Regions from separate parts of the Streptococcus sp. Marseille-Q7087 genome, predicted to be linked through region 4. Evidence: predicted binding sites of a transcription regulator. Region 4 holds the regulator's gene; each other region holds the start of a gene.
What was found. The regulator Rex, encoded in region 4, represses fermentation and respiration genes when NADH is low (regulators of the CRP and FNR family bind a similar motif). The targets are predictions, from matches to a motif close to TTGTGAANTANTTCACAA.
Positions count from the first base shown of each region.

Region 1 (3,121 bases), 650 kb from region 4:
TGCTTGAAGAGTGTGGATAGGGCAAATGAGGTTTTCATTGATAGAGTTTTGGGTGTTAAAATCTTCCCTCGATTGGATAGTGGCTATGTCAAAATTTCTCTGCGAATAAAAAAGAGGTGGGGTTTTAATCCCTACCTCGATTTTGTACTTATTTTTTTTATCTTAATGAGTAAAATCTAGAACCATACGACCTTGGATGGTTCCAGCTTCCATTTCATCAAAGACAGCAATAGCATCTTCCACAGGGCGTTTTTGAACGACTGGTACAACGAGTCCTTCTGCGCCAAACTGGAAGGCTTCTTCCAAGTCTTTACGAGTTCCAACGAGTGAACCAATAACTTGGATACCGTCAAGAACTGTTTTGACGATGCTTAGGTCCATCATTTCAGATGGGAGACCAACAGCAACTACTCGACCACCTGCACGAACAGAGTCAACTGCTTGGTTGAAGGCAACTTTTGATACAGCTGTTACGACAGCTGAGTGAGCACCACCGTTTGTCTTTTCTTTGATGAGTCCTGGAACATCTTCGACTTCAAGACCGTTAATTACGATATCTGCACCAACTTCTTTAGCTAGGGCAAGTTTATCGTTGTTGATGTCAACTGCGATAACGTGTGCGTTGAATACTTTTTTAGCGTATTGGACAGCCAAGTTACCAAGCCCCCCGGCACCATAGAGAACAACCCACTGACCTGGCTCAACTTTTGCTTCTTTGATTGCTTTGTAGGTAGTAACACCGGCACAAGTGATTGAAGAAGCTTGGGCTGGATCAAGACCTTCTGGAACCTTAACAGCATAATCTGCAGTTACGATACATTGTTCAGCCATACCGCCGTCAACTGAGTAGCCCGCATTTTTTACGGAACGGCAAAGAGTCTCACGACCGGTTGTACAGTATTCACACATACCACAACCTTCAAAGAACCAAGCAACGCTGACACGGTCGCCAACTTTTAAGCTTTTAACATCAGGAGCGACTTCTTTGACAATACCGATACCTTCGTGACCGAGAACGCGTCCTGGAACTTTACCAAAGTCACTATGGGCAACGTGGAGGTCAGTGTGGCAGACACCACAGTATTCAACTTCTACAAGAGCTTCCCCAGTTTCGAGTGGACGGAGCACTTTTTCTTCAATAGCAACACCAGTGCCTTCTGGATTTACAACAACAGCTTTCATAGCTATCCTCCTTGATGATTTATTGAGGCGCAGAGGTAAAGGGGCTTTGCTTGAAAATTTTTCAAGGAAGTCAGATTTAAACTGCCCTCTCATGTATTTACATGTGAAGTATATCACAATATTTACTATAGTACAATGGTTTTTAGGTAAAAAACTATGTAATCGCTTAACCAGTTGATAAGACTGTGAAAATTGAACAATAAATATTGGAGTACAAGAGAAGGAATACCTATAAACCTGAGAATAGTTTGGTATGTATAGACTTCCCAAAATTACCAGCAAATTTTCTGAGTTCTTTCTCGAAGGGTTTTTGGTATAATATAGAAAGCAATTGATGTTTCTAGTAAGAGAATTTAGAGCGAGAGGTATGTATGTCCCCTTCTATTCAGTTATTGAAAAGCCGTTATTTAAAAAATATCAAAGAAAATCCAGAACTCTACATTGGGATTGAGTTGGAGTTTCCTATCGTACATACGAAAGGGAAACCCACAGATATTGAAGTCACCAAGGACTTGATGCGATTTTTAGTGGATGCTCTCAGCCTGGAAGTTGAAAAAGAGGACCAGGACGGAAATCCGATTCAACTTGTAGAACCAAAAAGTCAGGATCGGATTCTGTTTGAGGTTTCCTACACGACCTTGGAGTTTGCCTTTGGCAGAGCCCGGAAAATCCAAGAGGTCGAAGGACGATTTCAAGCTTATATGAAGGTCATTCAGGAAAAACTAGGCGAAAAGGGCCATGCTATCCAAGGATGGGGGATTCACCCGAACTGGGATCAGAATGACAATCGACCGGTGGCTTATCCACGCTACCAGATGCTGATGGATTACCTACATATGGGAAGTCGCCAAGAGAGAGCTAATTTGCATGACTTCCCACAATATGGAGCCTTTATCTGTGGGAGTCAAGTTCAGTTGGATGTATCGACTGCTAACTACCTACGTGTCATCAATGCTTTCACTCAAATTGAAGCAGCAAAAGCTTACTTATTTGCCAATTCTGAGTTTTCGGGAGCAGACTGGGATACTCAGATTTCACGAGATATCTTTTGGGAAGACTCTATGCATGGGATTTATCCAGAGAACGTCGGTGTCAATGCAAAACTCTTCAAAGATGAAGATGATTTCTTTGATTATCTAGACCACTCTGCGATTTTCACAGCAGAACGAGATGGAGAAACCTACTATTTTTCTCCGATTCAAGCTAGAGATTACCTAACTACTGATGAAATTCTTGCCTATACTCTAAATGGAAAAGAAACTCTTCTGGTTCCTCAAGAGAAGGATTTTCAAACGCACCGTAGCTATCAATTCCAAGACTTGACAACACGAGGAACGGTCGAATTTCGTAGTGTTTGTACACAACCGCTAGACCGTACCTTCGCTTCAGCAGCCTTTCATCTAGGTTTGTTGGTAAAACTAGACAAGCTTGAAACTTATCTCGAAACTGCTCCTTTCTTTGAGAACTTTGGCCGTGACTACAAGTCTTTGAGACGACAGTTTTCTAAGAAACAACTCACAGATGAGGAAAAAGCTGGTGTTGTCCAGTTCTCCAAAGACTTGCTGGCTATAGCAGAACAAGGACTTGAGAGTAGAGCTCAGAGAGAAATGACTTATTTAGAGCCTTTAAAAGAAGAAATGACTCTATAATTTTCTTATAAAGGGAGAATTTTCTGAAAAATCATGTTATAATGGATGAGACTATAGATAAAGGATAGAGATTTATGACATTAGTTTATCAATCAACGCGTGATGCGAAAAATACCGTAACAGCCAGCCAAGCAATTTTGCAAGGTTTGGCAACAGATGGAGGTTTGTTTACTCCAGTTAGCTATCCAAAGGTAGATTTGGATTTTGATACATTAAAAGATGCTTCTTACCAAGAAGTGGCCAAGCTGGTCTTGTCAGCCTTCTTGGATGACTTTACAGCAGAAGAGTTG
Region 1 is NZ_CBCOPJ010000001.1:1,547,150-1,550,270, reverse strand. It holds gene adhP (alcohol dehydrogenase AdhP) at 163-1,182, opposite strand; gene ACWPVF_RS08050 (glutamate-cysteine ligase family protein) at 1,554-2,831, shown strand; gene thrC (threonine synthase) at 2,906-3,121, shown strand, end outside.
Region 1: adhP (alcohol dehydrogenase AdhP) is a predicted target of Rex. The motif match lies at 1,284-1,301, and genes of this name have one in related genera.

Region 2 (3,121 bases), 580 kb from region 4:
TTTTCCTTGAAACCCACATGATCCAAGGAGAGTGGAATGCCTGTGTCTTCAAAAAAACCAAGAATATATCTGGTGTGATTGGAGGCTAGCATGCAACAGTATTTTGTAAAAGGTTTGGCTAGCTCACCTGTCACCATCGAGGACAAGGAAACCAGCAAGCACATGTTTCAGGTCATGCGTTTGAAAGAAGAGGACGAGATTACTCTAGTTTTTGATGATGGGATTAAGCGTTTGGCACGCGTGGTCAATGTAGAGGCGCGTCAGTTTGAGCTGATTGAGGAATTAGCAGATAATGTGGAACTGCCTATTCAAGTGACCATCGCATCGGGCTTTCCCAAGGGAGACAAGCTGGAGTTTATCACACAGAAAGTAACCGAACTCGGTGCTAGCCAAATCTGGGCCTTTCCTGCAGACTGGTCAGTCGCCAAATGGGATGGTAAGAAGTTGGGTAAAAAGGCTGAGAAACTAGAAAAAATTGCCCTCGGAGCAGCCGAGCAAAGCAAGCGGAACCTTGTTCCAAGTATCACCCTTTTTGAGAAAAAATCAGACTTTCTAGCACAATTGGACCAGTTTGACCGAATCGTGGTGGCCTATGAGGAGTCAGCAAAAGAAGGTGAATCAGCTGCCCTTATTCAAGCTGTTGCTGGGTTAGAAAAAGGATCTAAACTGCTCTTTATCTTTGGACCAGAAGGTGGTCTTTCACCCGCAGAAGTTGAAAGCTTCCAGTCTAAAGGAGCAGTTCTTGCAGGGCTGGGTCCTCGCATCCTACGAGCAGAAACAGCACCACTTTATGCCTTATCAGCCATCAGTGTTTTGCTTGAATTGGAAAAATAAGAGACTATGAAAAAATCACCTGTTTTAGGTGATTTTTTTATGCGCTTGAAATGGCGAGTGAAGGAGTTAATCCTCACATATTTGAGGCATTCGTTATAATCTCTGCAGAAGAAATGGATATCCAAACCATTTCTAATCTTGTGTTCTATTAAAACAGGGCAAATCATACTATTTAGAGAAGGAGGATATTCCTAGTCTTGAAGAAAGCTTGTGGGAACTAACAAAAAACGACTCCGAAAATCGGAATTGTAGAGATGATAAAAGAGGTTGGATGATTTTCCAACCTCACTTTTTTAATCTTAATGGAATTGCATACCACCATCTACGATAATGGTTTGACCTGTAATGTAGTTTGAATCTGGTCCAGCGAGGAAGCTAACTGCTGCAGCCACATCTTCTGGTTCAGAGAGACGTTTCAATGTAATATCTTTTGCGAATGTTTGCATACCCCATTCATCATCTTTTCCTGCATTTTTCCCAACTTCATGGGCGATATCATACATCATTGGTGTTTTAACGATACCTGGAGCATAAGCGTTGACAGTGATGCCTGAGTCAGCTAAATCACGCGCTAATGTTTGAGTAATACCGCGAACAGCGAATTTTGTACCGCCATATACAGTCAAGTTGGGATTTCCGACAACACCTGCTTGGGAAGTAGCATTGATAATTTTACCACCGTGACCAAGTGATTTGAATTGAGCTTGAGCAGCTTGTGCTCCCCAGATTACCCCACCGACGTTAATAGCAAATGTGCGGGCGAATTGTTCCTCTGTAATAGTATCAAGAGGTGTAGTAGGAGCGACACCAGCGTTGTTTACGACAACGTTCAAGTCTCCGAAATGATCGACAACTTTTTGGAAAGCTGCAGAAACCTCTGCTTGTTTAGACACATCAGCTACCACAGCAAAAGCCTTGTCTGCTGACAATTCAGCAACTGCTTTTTCAGCTGTTTCAGCATTATAGTCCAAAACCCCAACCTTAAAACCATCTTGGACCAAGCGTTTTGCGATTGCAAAACCGATTCCTTGACCTGCACCTGTAACAATAGCTACTTTAGACATATGATTCCTCCTTTGGTATCTATGATACCGTTCAAACGTTCAAAAAGAACAGCAAAGGGTTAGAAGTGAGTAGTGATAAGTTTCTAAAAGAAGCCCTATCACTTTTTAGTATACAACTTTGTGAAATTTGTGTCAAACAAAGACTGATTTTTAGAAAAATGAATATTTTTCAAGATCAAAATAATTAAAACTTTACTTTGCAAGGTTTAGAGTTAGAGAAATAAAACTATCGTGTAAAGGGAAAAAGGGCACAACATTTTCTAAGCACTTTTCTTGAAACCCTTTCCTTCATTTGATAGACTAATACATAGTTTGAAATAAAGGAGACTTAACATGAAAAAATTTGTTGCTGAATTAATCGGTACTTTTATGCTTGTGTTCATCGGAACAGGAGCTGTTGTTTTTGGAAATGGTGTTGAAGGACTTGGGCACCTTGGGATTGCTCTTGCCTTTGGTTTGGCAATCGTAGTCGCAGCCTTCTCAATTGGAACTGTTTCAGGTGCTCACTTGAACCCAGCTGTTTCTATCGCTATGTTTGTTAACAAACGTTTGTCATCTTCAGAACTTGTAAACTACATCCTTGGACAAGTAGTTGGTGCTTTCCTTGCATCTGGATCTGTCTTCTTCCTCTTGGCAAATTCAGGTATGTCAACTGCAAGCCTTGGTGAAAATGCCTTGGCAAATGGAGTAACTGTATTTGGTGGTTTCTTGTTTGAAACAATCGCAACTTTCTTGTTTGTCTTGGTTATCATGACTGTGACTTCAGCAAGCAAAGGTAATGGCGCAATCGCTGGTTTGGTGATCGGTTTGTCATTGACAGCTTTGATCCTTGTTGGATTGAATATTACTGGTCTTTCAGTAAACCCAGCTCGTAGCTTGGCTCCTGCTGTATTGGTAGGTGGCGCAGCTCTTCAACAAGTTTGGATTTTCATCCTTGCACCAATCGTTGGTGGAGTTCTTGCAGCCCTTGTTGCTAAAAACTTCCTTGGAACTGAAGAATAATTGAAACTCTAAAAACCTACTCTTCACATTGGAGAGTAGGTTTTTTATATATTAAAATCCCCCACATGAGAAATGGGGGATTTGTGATTAACTCAATTCAGCAACGATGGCTTTGATTTGTTCTGCAGTGTGGACACCAGCCACTTGTTTAACAACTTGTCCATCTTTCTTGAAAAGAAGTGTAGGGATAGACATGATACCAAATGAACGAGCAGTGTTTG
Region 2 is NZ_CBCOPJ010000001.1:1,477,788-1,480,908, reverse strand. It holds gene prmA (50S ribosomal protein L11 methyltransferase) at 1-89, shown strand, start outside; gene ACWPVF_RS07735 (16S rRNA (uracil(1498)-N(3))-methyltransferase) at 91-834, shown strand; gene ACWPVF_RS07730 ((S)-acetoin forming diacetyl reductase) at 1,134-1,898, opposite strand; gene ACWPVF_RS07725 (MIP/aquaporin family protein) at 2,232-2,900, shown strand; gene trxA (thioredoxin) at 2,988-3,121, opposite strand, start outside.
Region 2: ACWPVF_RS07730 ((S)-acetoin forming diacetyl reductase) is a predicted target of Rex. The motif match lies at 2,017-2,034, and genes of this name have one in related genera.

Region 3 (3,121 bases), 780 kb from region 4:
AGTTGAAAACTTAGTTGAAATTGTAAACAACTTGAAGTAAGAAAAACCAGAGCATTGCTCTGGTTTTTTTATTGTTCCAAAACCAGGGTACAATCTTGTAAAAACAAGTGAAATTTGTTATAGTAGTTTTATCTGAATTACAAAGGAGTAAAAAATAATGGGTGGGAATTTAACATTCTTGATTATGCTTGTTTTGATGTTCGGCTTGATGTTCTTCATGCAACGTTCTCAAAAGAAACAAGCTGAAAAACGTATGGAGAGCCTCAACAAACTTCAAAAAGGCTATGAAGTAATTACTATCGGTGGTCTCTACGGTACAGTTGATGAAGTTGACACTGAAAACAAAACGATTGTACTTGATGTAGACGGAGTATACTTGACTTTCGAGTTAGGTGCAATTAGAACAGTTTTGCCAGTCAAAGAAGCTGTTACACCTGAAGGTACAGTTGTTGACGGCGAAAGCGCGATAGAAGAATAAAACGGGGTGATCTCATTCCCGTTTTTCTATGAAGATGAGGAACGATGATGAAAAAGATTGTTTTTGTTTGCCTTGGTAATATTTGTCGAAGCCCTATGGCAGAATTTGTTATGAAATCTTTAACCGATGAATATGAGATTGAGAGTAGAGCAACTTCTTCTTGGGAACACGGCAACCCAATTCACAAAGGAACTCAGAAAATCTTTAAAACTCACGGTATTCCTTATGATTCATCAAAAACATCACAACAAATCTCTAAGGATGATTTTGAATATTTTGATTATATCATTGGTATGGACGAATCGAATCTCCTTGACTTGACTCGAATGTGTCCTCAAAAACAACAGCACAAGATAGAAGCGTTCGCTTCTGAAAGTGTTCCAGATCCATGGTATACAGGTGATTTCAATGAAACTTATGATCGAGTTTTAGCTGGTTGCCAAGCATGGCTATCACGTTTAGAAAATGAGGCAAAAAATGGATAATTTAAAGAAACTCTATGATAAATACAGTGTCTATATAACGCGTCCTCGTTTAGAAATTGCGACGGTAGTAATCATAGTTCTTTGTGCAATTTTTGTATTTGTAGGGAATATGCCCAAGCAAGGAGTCCTAAAGCTAGATGGTGACTCAATTGTATACGATGGGAGCATCGTCCGAGGAAAGATGAATGGTCAAGGCACAATGACCTTCTCAAATGGCGACACTTATACTGGTGAATTTAAAAATGGAGCATTTAACGGTAAAGGTACCTACCAAGCAAAGGATGGCTGGGTTTATGAAGGTGATTTTGTTAACGGCCAAGCTGAAGGAAAAGGAAAACTGACTACAGAGCAAGAAGTTGTCTATGAAGGTGACTTTAAACAAGGGCTCTTCCAACAAGCACAATAACCTCCTCTATGAGGAGGTATTACACTGCACAACTAGAAAGCGCTTACATGGAAATAAAAATGGCTTACAAGACTGTTTTACAACTAAGTTTGTGAAAAATAAAACTTTTACGGAATAATTCACAAACTTTGAGTGAAAAAGCGCATGTGTGAATATATTTGAAATTGTTTTCACAAACAACTAAAAAAAGTTTGTGAAATGTCTATGAAACTGTTTACAAATTTTAAAAAAAGAGTTATAATAATCTTGTGAAAAAATTAACAAAGGACTTACAATCCTTGAAAGCTATGGAGGAAAATATGGCTGATAAAAAAACTGTAACACCAGAGGAAAAGAAACTCGCTGCTGAAAAGCATGTCGATGGTTTGGTGCAAAAAGCTTTAGTTGCCCTTGAAGAAATGCGTAAACTTGACCAAGATCAAGTCGATTATATCGTAGCAAAAGCTTCAGTTGCAGCACTTGATGCTCACGGAGAATTGGCTTTACATGCCTTTGAAGAAACAGGACGTGGAGTATTTGAAGATAAAGCAACTAAAAACCTATTTGCTTGTGAGCACGTAGTAAACAACATGCGCCACACTAAAACAGTTGGTGTTATCGAAGAAGATGATGTAACAGGATTGACTCTTATTGCTGAACCGGTTGGTGTTGTTTGTGGTATCACTCCAACAACAAACCCTACTTCAACAGCAATCTTTAAAGCGTTGATTTCATTGAAGACTCGTAATCCTATTGTCTTTGCATTCCACCCATCAGCTCAAGAATCATCAGCTCACGCAGCTCAAATCGTACGTGACGCAGCGATTAAAGCAGGAGCTCCTGAAAACTGTGTACAGTGGATTACTGAACCATCTATGGAAGCAACTAGCGCATTGATGAACCACGAAGGTGTTGCAACAATCCTTGCAACAGGTGGTAATGCCATGGTTAAAGCTGCATACTCATGTGGTAAACCAGCTCTTGGGGTTGGTGCGGGTAACGTTCCAGCTTATGTTGAAAAATCAGCTAACATCCGCCAAGCTGCTCACGATATCGTAATGTCTAAATCATTTGACAATGGTATGGTCTGTGCATCTGAACAAGCGGTTATCATTGACAAAGAAATTTACGATGAATTTGTAGCAGAGTTCAAATCTTATCACACTTACTTTGTAAACAAAAAAGAAAAAGCTCTTCTTGAAGAGTTCTGCTTTGGTGTAAAAGCTAACAGTAAAAACTGTGCTGGTGCAAAATTGAACGCTGACATCGTTGGTAAACCAGCAACTTGGATTGCAGAACAAGCAGGATTTACTGTTCCAGAAGGAACAAACATTCTTGCTGCAGAATGTAAAGAAGTTGGTGAAAACGAGCCATTGACTCGTGAAAAATTGTCACCAGTTATCGCAGTTTTGAAATCTGAAAACCGTGAAGACGGAATTAATAAAGCTCGTCAAATGGTTGAATTTAACGGTCTCGGACACTCAGCTGCTATCCATACCGCTGATGAAGAATTGACTAAAGAATTTGGTAAAGCTGTTAAAGCTATTCGTGTTATCTGTAACTCACCTTCTACTTTCGGTGGTATCGGAGACGTTTATAATGCCTTCTTGCCATCATTGACACTCGGATGTGGTTCTTACGGACGTAACTCAGTTGGGGATAACGTTAGCGCCATTAACCTCTTGAATATCAAAAAAGTCGGAAGACGGAGAAATAACATGCAATGGATGAAACTTCCTTCAAAAACATACTTTGAACGTGATTCAATTCAAT
Region 3 is NZ_CBCOPJ010000001.1:115,561-118,681, forward strand. It holds gene tkt (transketolase) at 1-40, shown strand, start outside; gene yajC (preprotein translocase subunit YajC) at 158-478, shown strand; gene ACWPVF_RS00640 (low molecular weight protein-tyrosine-phosphatase) at 526-963, shown strand; gene ACWPVF_RS00645 (MORN repeat-containing protein) at 956-1,369, shown strand; gene adhE (bifunctional acetaldehyde-CoA/alcohol dehydrogenase) at 1,669-3,121, shown strand, end outside.
Region 3: adhE (bifunctional acetaldehyde-CoA/alcohol dehydrogenase) is a predicted target of Rex. The motif match lies at 1,616-1,633, and genes of this name have one in related genera.

Region 4 (3,121 bases):
GCCTATTGCAGAAATTGGGAAAGTATTACATGACCATTCGGCTGTATATCATGTAGATGCGGTTCAGGCAGTTGGTAAAATTGAAATCCTACCTGAAGAATTAGGAATTGACTTTCTCAGCGCTTCTGCTCACAAATTTTATGGTCCCAAAGGCGTTGGTTTCCTTTATGCTGCTACCACTGATTTTGATTCCTACCTACACGGTGGCGATCAAGAACAGAAAAAAAGAGCCGGAACAGAAAACCTTCCTGCAATTATAGGGATGGTCGCAGCTCTAAAGGATGATCTTGAACATATAGAGTCTAATTTCGAAAAAGTTCAAAAACTACAAGAAACATTTCTAGCTGAAATGGATGGATCAAACTACTATCTAAACCAGGGTAAAGAGCAACTTCCCTATGTCCTCAATATTGGATTTCCAGGACAACGCAACGACCTACTGCTACTTCGTCTAGACCTTGAAGGGATTTCTATTTCAACTGGTTCAGCATGTACTGCTGGCGTGGTTCAGGTCAGTCATGTTCTTCAGTCCCTCTATGGAGAAGATTCTCATCGCTTGCACGAGTCTGTTCGTGTCAGCATTTCACCTCAAAACACAGAACGAGAGATGATAACTCTTGCCAATACTCTTAAAAATATCATCGGAGGATAACTCAATGGCATTCGAACAAACAATTAAACTTAAAAATTGCCGTTACGATTACACACTTAGCCCAACTGTAAAGAAATTTACTCTTAAAGATAATACTTTCTTTGAAACTAAAGTTGGTAATTATGAACTCACACGTCTACTTGAAAAAGTTCCAAATAGTGGAGAAGGTTTCCAGCTTAAGATTATCATCAATAAAGACCTATCAGGCGCAAAGATTAATATCACTGATAAATCTGGACTCCGCTTAGTTGATATTTTTAAGTCTGAGGAAACACATATTCACCAAGAGAAATTCTACTTCTTGATGGATAGTCTGGTTGAACGTGGTGTATTTACAAAAAGCGAAAGATAGAAGGTCGTTATGTTTCGATTAACTTACAAGGATCCTTATAAAGTTGAACGTGTGCAAGAATATGAAGATTATGAAGCACTCATGCTTTCTCTATCAGGTTGTGTAACTCTTCCTGATACGACCCTTATTACTTCATTAACACATAATGGAGTAGAAATCTATCAGGGGCTTTTTGGTGATCTCTATCGTTTTTTAAAATCTTACCACGAAAATAGCTAAACTAAGATTTTTCTTAGTTTTTTTTCGTTATTGTTGCTTTTTTCACAAACTTTCTATAAAATAGTAGATAGAAAGGTTGTGATTTTGTGAAAGAAAAACAGTCTGCTATTCCTAAAGCAACAGCAAAGAGACTATCTCTCTACTATCGTATTTTTAAAAGATTTAATGCTGAAAAAATTGAAAGAGCTAATTCCAAACAAATAGCGGAGGCAATTGGTATTGATTCTGCGACTGTTCGTCGTGATTTCTCCTACTTTGGGGAACTTGGACGACGTGGTTTTGGATATGATGTTAAAAAGCTCATGAACTTTTTCGCTGATCTCTTAAATGATAATTCTATTACCAATGTGATGCTTGTAGGTATTGGTAATATGGGACATGCCCTCCTCCACTACCGCTTTCACGAGCGTAATAAGATGAAAATTGTTATGGCTTTTGACCTAGATGATCATCCAGAGGTTGGTACCGAGACTCCTGACGGTGTTCCAATCTATGGAATCTCTCAAATTAAGGAAAAGTTAAAAAACGCCAATATCAAAACAGCAATTCTTACTGTTCCTAGTGTTAAATCCCAGGAAGTTGCTGAATTGTTGGTTGATGCTGGCATCAAAGGTATTCTCAGTTTTTCTCCTGTTCACCTGCATCTTCCTAAAGACGTGGTTGTTCAGTATGTCGATCTAACAAGTGAACTTCAAACTCTCCTCTATTTCATGCGTAAAGAGGATTAGAAAGTGTAAATATTTATGAATAAACCAGTTATTGGGATTACAGGAAATGAAACCCCGCATCCAGATGATGATCTTATGATGAGTTATGCTGCCAAAGGCTTTGTTGAAGGAGTTAAGGAAGCTGGAGGTATCCCCATTATCCTACCAATTGGTGATGAAGAAATGGCCGGTTACTACATTAGTTTAATTGATAAACTTATTCTAACTGGTGGACAAAACGTAGACCCTAAATACTATGGTGAGCCAAAAGTTATTGATAGTGACGATTACCACCTTCAACGTGATATTTTTGAGTTAGCACTCATTAAAGAAGCAATCAAGCAAAATAAGCCAATTTTTTCTGTCTGTCGTGGTACTCAACTTTTTAACGTAGCCATGGGCGGGTCTCTTTATCAAGATATTGAAGATCATTGGCAAGATACTTCCGCTGAATACACCACTCAGCGGCTTGTTACCGAACCAGATACTATTCTTCGAGAAATTTATGGAGAAATCTCTCATATAAATTCTTTCCACCATCAGAGCATCAAAGATTTAGCTCCTAATCTTCAGGTTGTAGCACATGATCCTAAAGATGGTATTATCGAGGCTGTAACAAGTACAGATGGTTTCCCTTATCTCGGTGTTCAATGGCATCCAGAATTTCTCTTTGAAAATCGCCCCAAAGATAAAACGCTTTTTGACTATGTTGTCAATGAATTGTAAAACCTGTATATGATGCAGGTTTTTTTATATCATATCCGTCTTCTCACGGTAACTAAAATAATCTGAATGCGAGACAATTAGATGGTCCAATAAGACCAATCCCATTATCTCGCAGGCTTCTTTAACAAGCTTGGTAACATGGTCGTCATTGGGGCTAGGAACTACTGCACCTGATGGATGATTGTGAACCAGAATCACAGATGTTGCCATGTGCTTTAGGGCATAGTGGAGAATTTCTCTCGGTTCAGCAATGCTTCTTGTGGCAGACCCTATAAAAATAGTCTGCTGGTGAATGATTTGATTTTGTGTATTCAGATAAAGCGCCACTAGGTGCTCTTGTTTTTTATCTCCAAGCTCAGCTTGCATCTTTTTAGCTAATTTACGACTGCTAAGAATGCTCTCCATTTCCACTGTTTCCCTTTTATGGATACGGCAGCCTAATTCGATAACAGCTTGTAATTCGAT
Region 4 is NZ_CBCOPJ010000001.1:895,855-898,975, reverse strand. It holds gene ACWPVF_RS04705 (cysteine desulfurase family protein) at 1-652, shown strand, start outside; gene ACWPVF_RS04700 (DUF1831 domain-containing protein) at 657-1,004, shown strand; gene ACWPVF_RS04695 (DUF4649 family protein) at 1,014-1,223, shown strand; gene ACWPVF_RS04690 (redox-sensing transcriptional repressor Rex) at 1,310-1,951, shown strand; gene ACWPVF_RS04685 (gamma-glutamyl-gamma-aminobutyrate hydrolase family protein) at 1,967-2,656, shown strand; gene radC (RadC family protein) at 2,681-3,121, opposite strand, start outside.